DNA from 3 places in the Viridibacillus sp. FSL H8-0110 genome. Region 2 is predicted to be linked to each of the others. Evidence: riboswitches for the same ligand, from Rfam matches in the RefSeq annotation. Region 2 holds a riboswitch; each other region holds the start of a gene.
What was found. A riboswitch is a leader RNA that binds a small molecule or an ion and turns the genes downstream of it on or off. The one in region 2 is predicted to bind S-adenosylmethionine.

Region 1: another riboswitch for S-adenosylmethionine. It lies ahead of MHH98_RS20305 (M20 metallopeptidase family protein); the one in region 2 lies ahead of MHH98_RS19605 (methionine ABC transporter ATP-binding protein).
Region 3: another riboswitch for S-adenosylmethionine. It lies ahead of MHH98_RS02295 (bifunctional homocysteine S-methyltransferase/methylenetetrahydrofolate reductase); the one in region 2 lies ahead of MHH98_RS19605 (methionine ABC transporter ATP-binding protein).

What each region holds. Positions count from the first base shown of each region.
Region 1 covers NZ_JBBOPJ010000001.1:4,102,258-4,105,543, reverse strand. Annotated here, with positions in the region: gene MHH98_RS20310 (nitric oxide synthase oxygenase) at 206-1,267, shown strand; SAM riboswitch class I at 1,349-1,454, shown strand; gene MHH98_RS20305 (M20 metallopeptidase family protein) at 1,626-2,825, shown strand; gene MHH98_RS20300 (VOC family protein) at 2,839-3,286, shown strand, end outside.
Region 2 covers NZ_JBBOPJ010000001.1:3,949,378-3,952,663, reverse strand. Annotated here, with positions in the region: gene MHH98_RS19610 (carbon-nitrogen family hydrolase) at 179-967, shown strand; SAM riboswitch class I at 1,047-1,152, shown strand; gene MHH98_RS19605 (methionine ABC transporter ATP-binding protein) at 1,271-2,284, shown strand; gene MHH98_RS19600 (methionine ABC transporter permease) at 2,274-2,945, shown strand; gene MHH98_RS19595 (MetQ/NlpA family ABC transporter substrate-binding protein) at 2,961-3,286, shown strand, end outside.
Region 3 covers NZ_JBBOPJ010000001.1:448,212-451,497, forward strand. Annotated here, with positions in the region: gene MHH98_RS02285 (protoporphyrinogen oxidase) at 1-530, shown strand, start outside; gene MHH98_RS02290 (class A sortase) at 680-1,342, shown strand; SAM riboswitch class I at 1,516-1,622, shown strand; gene MHH98_RS02295 (bifunctional homocysteine S-methyltransferase/methylenetetrahydrofolate reductase) at 1,696-3,286, shown strand, end outside.

The sequences.
Region 1 (3,286 bases), 150 kb from region 2:
GCGTTTTTTATTTACACTTTAAGCTGAATTTTAAGAAGATATTATTTTATTTTTTATTCTAAAAATTCATTCAAATCAAATCGGTTTATGCCAAAATTGGAAGTTGCCACAAAATCACCACATTATTTAAGTCTTATGCCTTGTCTGATGGAAATCAATTCTTCTATGATGGTAGATAGGAAGTCGAGTGGTGACAGGAGGAACTATGGCGATGTTGAATGAGGCTATTGATTTTATAAAGTTGTATTATTCGGAAACGGAGCGATCTGAAGAGGAGTTAGTAAGACGCTTAGTTGAAGTAGAGAATGATATCCAAGATAATGGATATTATGAACATACAATAGATGAACTGAGATTTGGTGCACAAGTAGGTTGGCGTAATAGTAATAAATGTATAGGTCGTTTGTTTTGGCAAACGTTGCAAGTGCTTGATAAGCGGGAATTGACAAGCGAGCACGACATTTTTCAAGGACTTCTAGAGCATATTGATTTTGCAACAAATGGTGGTCGAATCCGTCCGACGATTACAATTTTCTCTCAACCTAACGTACGTGTTTGGAATCATCAATTAATCCGCTATGCTGGGTATGAAACAGCAAATGGCGTTGTTGGAGATCCAGATTCGGTAGAGTTTACGAAGAAATGTGAGCAACTTGGCTGGCAAGGAAAAGGTGGGCGTTTCGATGTTTTGCCACTAGTTATTCAAATTGGAGAAAGAGAACCGCAAGTATTCGATATTCCAGCTGAATATATATTAGAAGTACCAATCCGACACCCTGAATTTGAGTGGTTTAAGGAACTTGGTCTGAAGTGGTATGCGGTACCGATGATTTCGAATATGAAATTAGAAGTTGGTGGTATTACATATGCAGCTGCTCCGTTTAATGGCTGGTATATGGGAACGGAAATTGGTGCGCGTAACCTAGCAGATGATTATCGATATAATATGTTACCGACAATCGCAGAAAAAATGGGTTTAAATACATCTTCAAATTCTTCCTTATGGAAAGACCGTGCATTAGTTGAATTGAATGCGGCCGTTTTATATTCGTATAAAGAAGATGAAGTGAGTATTGTAGATCACCATACAGCAGCACAACAATTTAAACGCTTCGAATCCAATGAACAAACTGCAGGGCGTGACGTAACAGGGAATTGGACATGGCTTATTCCACCGTTATCACCGGCTACAACGCATATATTCCATAAACCATATGACAATGAACGTAAAACACCAAATTATTTTTATCAGAAAGCGCCGTATTGATTTAGAAAATAGCAGGAAATTTATTGCAATTTTCAATGGATTGGCGTAACATGATTTTAATTACTACTAATTCAATAGGTTTTCTTATCAAGAGAGGTGGAGGGACTGGCCCTGTGATATCTCAGCAACCGCTATTAAAGTAAGGTGCTACTTCCAGCAAGTTGATTAAAAACTTGATAGATGAGGAGAGACTTACATACCGAGTTGATTTCTCTAAATGAAATAGAGAAATCGACTTTTTTATTATCATGAAATAAATTTACAGAGCATATAATGAAAAGTTCTAAGAAAAAAATTTAACTCAAATTCAAAGTAAACCTATTTGAATTAAAGGTATAAATTGAGGGAGGAATATTGAATGAGTGCGATAACGCAAAAAGAACTTTTAACTACAATTTATGAAGAAATAGATAAAGATTTTGATGAAATTGTTGGATGGAGGAGATATTTGCATGAGCATCCAGAGTTATCTTTTGAAGAATATGAAACTGCAAAATTTATAGCAGAAAAACTTGAGGGCTTCGGTTTAGAGGTGAAAAAAGGGATAGGCGGAAATGGTTTAATCGGTGTTTTGAAGGGGGATCAAGCTGGTCAAACAATCGCTTTAAGAGCAGATTTTGATGCATTACCAATCGCAGATTTAAAAGAAGTTACTTATAAATCTCAAAAAGATGGTGTTATGCATGCATGTGGTCATGATGGACATACAGCCTCATTACTTGGAACAGCGAAAACGCTAAGCCATTACAGAGAGCATCTGCACGGTAACATCATTTTTGTTTTCCAACATGCGGAAGAAAAACCTCCTGGTGGTGCGAAATTCATGATTGCTGAAGATGTATTAAAGGATGTAGATTATGTATTTGGTGCGCATTTAGACTCGGGTTCGCCAGTTGGAAAGGTATCTGTTGGGGATGGTTTCAAAATGGCTGCAGTTGATAAATTCACAATTAAAATCCAAGGACTAGGAGGGCATGGTGCGAAACCACAGCAATCCATCGATTCGATTATAGTGGGTAGTGAAATCGTTGGAGCGTTGCAAAAAATTGTCAGTCGTCGCTTAAATCCATTTGATGCAGCGGTGGTGACAGTTGGTGTATTCCACGCTGGAAGTGCCTTTAATATCATTGCAGATTCGGCAATTATTGAAGGAACGGTCCGGACGATGACAGAGGATGTTCGGAGTAAGGTAAAAGAAGAAATCTACTCAATTGTCAAAGGAGTAACGGAATCAGCACATGCCACATGTGAAATCGATTATTTGCATGGCTACCCAGCCCTTTACAATCATCCAACTGAAACAGAGCTTGTGAAAGAATTATTTGAAGCAGAATTCGGTACAGAATCTGTGATTGATTTTGAACCGTCAATGGGTGGGGAGGATTTCGCGTACTTTTTAAATGAAAAGCCAGGTACTTATTTTAAAGCAGGTTCACGAAATGACGACGAACGCACTCATTTTGCACATCATCATCCAAAATTTGATTTTGATGAAAGAGCGTTATTAACTATAGAGAAATCATTTGTGAAAATCGTTTCACATTATTTATTTAAATAAGGGGGACTGGAACATGACATTATCTTTTGATCACTTAGTACATTTTGTGGATGAGCCAAAAGAAGTAATTAAGCCATTACAAAATCAAGGAATTTACGCTGTTGAAGGTGGCGTTCATGAAGGGCGCGGAACGTACAATGCACTTAGTTACTTTGATCTAAGTTATATAGAGTACCTTGGTACATACGACAGAGAATTAGTAGCAGGGGCAAAACATTTACATCACAGCCTTATTGAAACAGTAGTAAATAATAAATTCAAAGAAGGTTTCGTAAGATTTGCAGCTCGTACAACGGATATTGAAGGTATAGCAGAGCGTTTGAAAGAGCAAGGTTTATCAGTAAATGGGCCAGTACCAATGAACAGAAAACGACCAGATGGCAGTATTATTAGCTGGCAGTTACTTTATGCTGGTGAAGGAAATGACTCTCTTCAATTACCATTTATTATTCAATGGGACG
Region 2 (3,286 bases):
TCGAACAAACCCCCTTGAATTATTTTCTTTAATAACTTGTTATCCACAAAATCTTTCTTATAAAAACGCTATACACAACAACTACTTTGTGGATAAAATAGACGTATGTATAAAATAGTCGCAATAATAAGAGAAATATTATAACCTTTTTAAGAAAATGTCTACAGGTGGTGGAGTTATGAAAATTGCATGTATACAATTAAATGTTGCCTTCGGGGACATCGAAAAAAATTTTACAAACGTCGAAAAGTTTATCAGGGAGGCCGCTGATAAGGGGGCGGAACTCGCAATTCTTCCCGAAATGTGGAATTCTAGCTATGCTTTAGAGAAATTAGAAGACCTTGCAGATCCGAACGGGGAACGCACAAAGAATTTTCTACAAAAGCTTTCAGAAGAATTACAAATTCATATTGTTGGTGGCTCGGTATCAACGAAAAAAGATGGTAAATTCTATAATACGATGTACGTATATAACAACAAAGGGGAGCTTGTCAGCGAATATGATAAAGCGCATCTTTTCCGTCTAATGGACGAGCATTTGTATTTATCAGCTGGCGATAAGCAAAATAACTTTGAACTGGGTGATATTCCAGCAGCTGGTGTTATCTGCTACGATATTCGTTTTCCAGAGTGGTTACGTCTTCATGCATTGAACGGAGCGAAAGTAATTTTCGTTTCTGCACAATGGCCAACGCCACGTATTGATCATTGGAAAACGTTATTACAAGCACGTGCAATTGAAAGCCAGTGTTTTGTTATTGCAGTAAATAGAATTAGCCATAAAAAACAAAATTTCAACGGTCAATCGATGGTTATTGAACCTTGGGGTGAAGTGTTATGGACTGGTGGAGAAGATGAAGAAATGGCGATTATCGATGTCGATTTCTCTATAGTGGATGAAATTCGCCAACGAATCCCGGTATATGATGATCGTCGTCCTGAATTATATAAAGATATTTTGAAATAATTCAAAGTTTCAAAAAAGTGTTTGACATCTACATTATTTCACAGTAATATTTAGTTCATAACTTACAAACGAATATTGAATTTTATCTAGAGAGACCGAGGGATAGGCCCTATGACGTCCGGCAACCCCCTGCCAAAGGGAAGGTGCCAATTCCTACAGAATGAGTACATTCTGGAAGATAAATCGCCAATTTACACTTACGATGCTTCTTTCAGATAACCGAAAGAAGCGTTTTTTAATACAGCAAATTCCAAGTATTTCTATAGAAGTTACATAATTTAAACAGATTTGAGGGGATACAATATGCTAGAGATTCAGAATCTTACAAAAGTATATAAAACCAAGAAGGGTACGGTAACGGGTGTAGACAACGTATCGTTGACAATCGATGAAGGTGAAGTTTTCGGTATTGTTGGCTATTCTGGCGCAGGAAAAAGCTCGCTTCTACGTTGTATCAATTTATTAGAGCGACCAACAAGTGGCAGTATCGTAGTAAATGGTCAAGATTTAACAAAATTAAAAGGTGAACAACTTCGTAAAGCGCGTTTGAAAATCGGAATGATATTCCAACATTTTTACTTAATCAGTCAAAAAACGGTTGGCGAAAATATTGAATTTGCTTTAAAAGCAGCGGCTACACCACCGAAGCTGATTAATGCTCGTGTAAAAGAATTGCTTGAAATGGTAGGTTTATCTGAGAAAATAGACGTTTACCCAGCACAATTAAGTGGTGGTCAAAAGCAACGTGTCGGCATTGCCCGCGCACTTGCAAATAATCCATCCGTACTACTTTGTGATGAAGCGACATCAGCACTTGACCCAAAAACAACGGTTTCCATTTTACGCTTACTAAAAAAGATCAATCGTGAGCTAAATATTACAATCATCCTTATCACGCACGAAATGGATGTTGTGAAAGAAATTTGTGATCGAATGGTTATTATGCAAGATGGAAGAGTCATTGAAGAAGGGGCAGTTTACGACGTTTTTGCAAATCCGGTTGAGCCATTAACACAAGAATTTATTAGCAGCGTTGTATCATTTGAACTGCCACCAACGATTCTTAAAGGTGTGACAGGGGAAATTGTGAAAGTACTATTCAAAGGAGATGTAGCTGGAGAGGGCGTCATTTCAGATATGATTCAAAACTTTGAAGTACGTGGTAATTTCTTGCACGGCACAATTGAATATATTCAAGAAAAACCTCTTGGCATTTTCTTAATGGAGCTACAAGGTCAACCGGATAATGTAGGGAGAGCTATTTCTTATATGGAAGGACGCGGTGCGTTTGTGGAGGTGATTAACAATGCTATTTGATTTCGAGCACTTTATTAGTATGCTTCCAGACATTTGGAAAGCATTTGGTGAAACGTTACTGATGATTGGTATTTCACTTAGCATTTCACTAATTATTGGTTTACCACTTGGAATTATACTATTTGTTACAAGCAAAGGTTTATTTTTACGTAATCGTTTTTTTAACGGAATTTTAGGGTTTATCGTCAATCTAGTTCGTTCCGTTCCGTATATCATTCTATTAGTAGCGTTGTTCCCGCTAACAAAAATACTGGTTGGAGATACAATTGGTCCCGTAGCGGCAAGTGTTTCATTATCTGTAGCAGCCATTCCGTTCTTTGCGAGACTTGTAGAAACGTCTATGCGTGAAGTTGATAAAGGTGTCATCGAGGCATCAATAGCTGTCGGTGCAACACCGTGGATGATTATACGAGATGTGCTATTACCTGAAGCGAAATCGGGTATTATCCAAGGTGTGACAATGACGATTATTAGTTTAGTCGCATATTCCGCAATGGCTGGTATTGTCGGCGGCGGTGGAATTGGCGACCTAGCTATTCGCTTTGGTTACTACCGCTATGACAACACAATTATGATTGCGACAGTTGTCATTTTAATTGTTATTGTCCAAATTATTCAACTTTCAGGCGATGCCATTTCAAAAGCAATTGATAAACGATAAAGGGGAGATTTGAAAATGAAAAAGTTTTTACTAGCAGCGTTATTATTCGTATTAGCAACAGTTTTAGTTGCATGTGGTAACAAAGATGAAAGCAAACCAAAAGATTCAAAAGACATTAAAATTGGCGCAACTGCAGGGCCGTATAGTGACATGTTAAATAAAGCAATCATCCCGCAATTAGAGAAAAAAGGGTATAAAGTAAAAACAGTTGAATTCAGTGACTACGTACAACCAAACAAAGCATTAGATTCTGGTGATATTGATGCAAACCTTTTCCAACATTCAATTTATCTTGAAAACTTTAATGAACAAAATAAAATGAAATTAACTGGTCTAATTAA
Region 3 (3,286 bases), 3.5 Mb from region 2:
ATCCGAATTTGGACGAGGACTTCAACGATTTTAGCAATGCCTCACTAATTACGATGTATTTAGGTTTTAATATTCCCGATAGCCAATTACCTGCAGACGGTACAGGTTTTATCGTTTCTGAAAACAGTGATGTCAAATGTAATGCTTGTACATGGACAAGTCGTAAATGGAGTCATACTTCAAAAGACGGCAAATTACTTGTGCGTTTATTTTATAAAAACTCAAACCCAGATTTTGAAGAAATGAAGCATTCAAGTAAAGAGGAATTAACTGAAATTGCTTTAGAGGATATTGCAAAAAGCTTGAATATAGAAGCAGAGCCTACTGTTGTAGAAGTGACAAAGTGGAATGATTTAATGCCAGTTTACCATCTTGGTCATGGAAAAACAGTAGAAGCTTTATCAACTAAAATGGCCACTGCATATGAAAATGTATTACTTGCAGGTTGTTCTTATTACGGTGTAGGTATTGGCCCTTGTATTAAGAACGGGAAAGAAACAGCAGAATCAATTCTAGCAAAAATACATTAAAAAACAATCAAGGTAGGTAGAAAAGAGCTAAGGGATACCAATTTCATTAGCTCTTTCTTTTTGGGTTAATTTTAACGTTATGTCAAACTGCTTGAAAGTGCTAAGTGAATTGTTACTATTAAAATGAATGAGAAAAGAAGGTGGATAACATGCAGAAAAAGGGAAGTTTGATATTAGGCATTTTCTTGCTAGTAATTGGTTTAGTTTTTATTTTCTATCAGCCTATTATGGGATATTTCATTTCGAATATGTCGAAGGCAACGATTGAGCAACAAGACATAGCGTCAGCAATGAAGAATCTAGATGCGTCATTTGATTTTCAGCAAGTGGATGATTTAAATGTCAAAGATGTTGTAAAGGCACAATTCAATCAAAAAAAACTAAATGCCATTGGAGCTATTAGTGTACCTCAAGTGAATATGCGATTACCTATTTTATATGGTGTATCGAATACAAACTTAGCAATTGGTGCTGGTACGATGAAACGTGAACAAAAGATGGGAAAAGCTAATTATGCCTTAGCGGGTCATAATATGAATAATGGGAAGGCACTCTTTAGTCCTCTTACTAATGCGGAGGAAGGTATGCAAGTTTATGTAACCGACTTTAAAAAAATCTATGAATATAAAATTGATAAAATGCATATTGTACAACCGGAGCAAATTGATGTCATAAATGATTCAAATGAAAAAATGATAACGCTCGTTACATGTAATTATGATGGTTCTAAGCGACTGATTATTCAAGGTGAATTGGTTGAAATAAAAAGTTATGATAAGACATCAGCTAATAAAATTTTTGCAAATAAATAGTCATGAAGAAATGATTGTTGTTTCAACAAGTAATTGCCAAAACTCATCTTTTTTGTTTTGTAGCTAAAATATACTTATAATACAGAGTTTTGCTATAATTCTAAAAACGCTCTTGACGATATTCTTTTCTAGGGTTATGATTCTTTTAATTATTCTAACAATTAAATATATATTTCTTATCAAGAGAAGCTGAGGGACTGGCCCTTTGAAGCTTCAGCAACCAGCCATCTGGTCAGGTGCTAACTCCAGCGGATTTACAGATTGTCCGAAAAGATAAGAAGGAGCGAACATCGTAATCGTCAAGCCTTCTTATCCATAAGAAGGCTTTTTTATGTAGAAAGGAAGGGATTTTAATGGGATTACTTGAAAAATTGCAAACACAAGTGTTAACAGCTGACGGTGCGATGGGCACTTTATTATATTCTTACGGAATTGATTATTGTTATGAGGAATTAAACATTACCAAGCCTGAAGTGATTGAAAATATACACCAACAATATATAAAATCAGGCGCTGACATTATTCAGACTAATACGTATACAGCGAATGCCATTAAATTAGAACGTTATGGTTTAGAGAGCTCTGTAAAGGAGTTTAATGAATCGGCAATCGCCATTGCAAAACATGCTGCAGCACCAGGAGGCCAATTTGTCTTAGGGACAATTGGTGGTATTCGCGGTATTCGTAAAAGTGAAGCGACACTAGCTGAAATCATAGCTGCATTAGATGAGCAAGCGGGGTATCTATTAGCAGGTAATCCGGATGGTTTATTACTAGAGACGTACTATGATTTTGAGGAACTTTCATCTGTAGTGCAACATTTGAGAAAATTGACTGATGTACCAATCATCTCGCAAGTATCAATGCATGAACCAGGTATTTTACAAAATGGCTTATTATTAAATGATGCATTGCACCAATTAGAAGCTTTGGGTGCAGATATTGTTGGAGTAAATTGCCGTTTAGGCCCTCACCATACAATCCAAGCGTTTGAGGATGTAGAATTGCCATCCAAGGCATTCTTATCTGCATATCCAAATGCTAGTTTGCTAGATGTAGAAGATGGCAAAATTGTTTACGAATCAGAGGCTGATTATTTTGGCCGTGCTGGTGTTTTACTACGTGACCAAGGTGTTCGATTAATTGGAGGATGTTGTGGTACGACACCGAAGCATATAGAAGCTGTAAAAAAACGTATTGCTGACCTACCACCAATTGAAAATAAAATTGTAAAGAAGAAAAAAGTAATCGAGATTAAAGAAGCGACTCCTGATCAGCATGAGCCACTTCACGAAAAGGCGAAAAAGGAACGTACAATCATTGTAGAACTCGATACACCTCGCCACCTTGATACCACTGCCTTTATAGAGGGGGCGCAAATACTCAATGAAACAGGTGTTGATGCTGTCACTATGGCTGATAATTCATTGGCATCCCCTCGTATTAGTAACATGGCAATGGGCTCAATTTTGAAAATGCAAAATAATATTCGTTCCCTTGCTCATATTACTTGTCGTGATCGCAATCTCATCGGCTTACAATCGCATTTAATGGGTCTTGATGCATTAGGTATTAATGAGATTTTAGCAGTTACTGGAGACCCTACAAAAGTAGGTGATTTCCCAGGTGCAACTAGTGTTTATGATGTCTCAAGCCTAGAGTTACTTCAATTAATTAAACAGTTGAATGAAGGGATATCATTCTCAGGTAAACCTCTTCGTAAAAAGGCTAATTTCTCTATTGCAGCTGCATTTAATCCTAATGTACGAGTGCTTGATAGAGCCGTAAAAAGATTAGAAAAGAAAATTGAGTGTGGAGCAGATTATTTCATCACACAGCCTGTATATACGAAGGAAAAAATAATAGAGATATATGAAGCTACTAAACATTTAGAAACCCCTATTTTCATAGGAATCATGCCACTAACAGGTATCCGAAATTCAG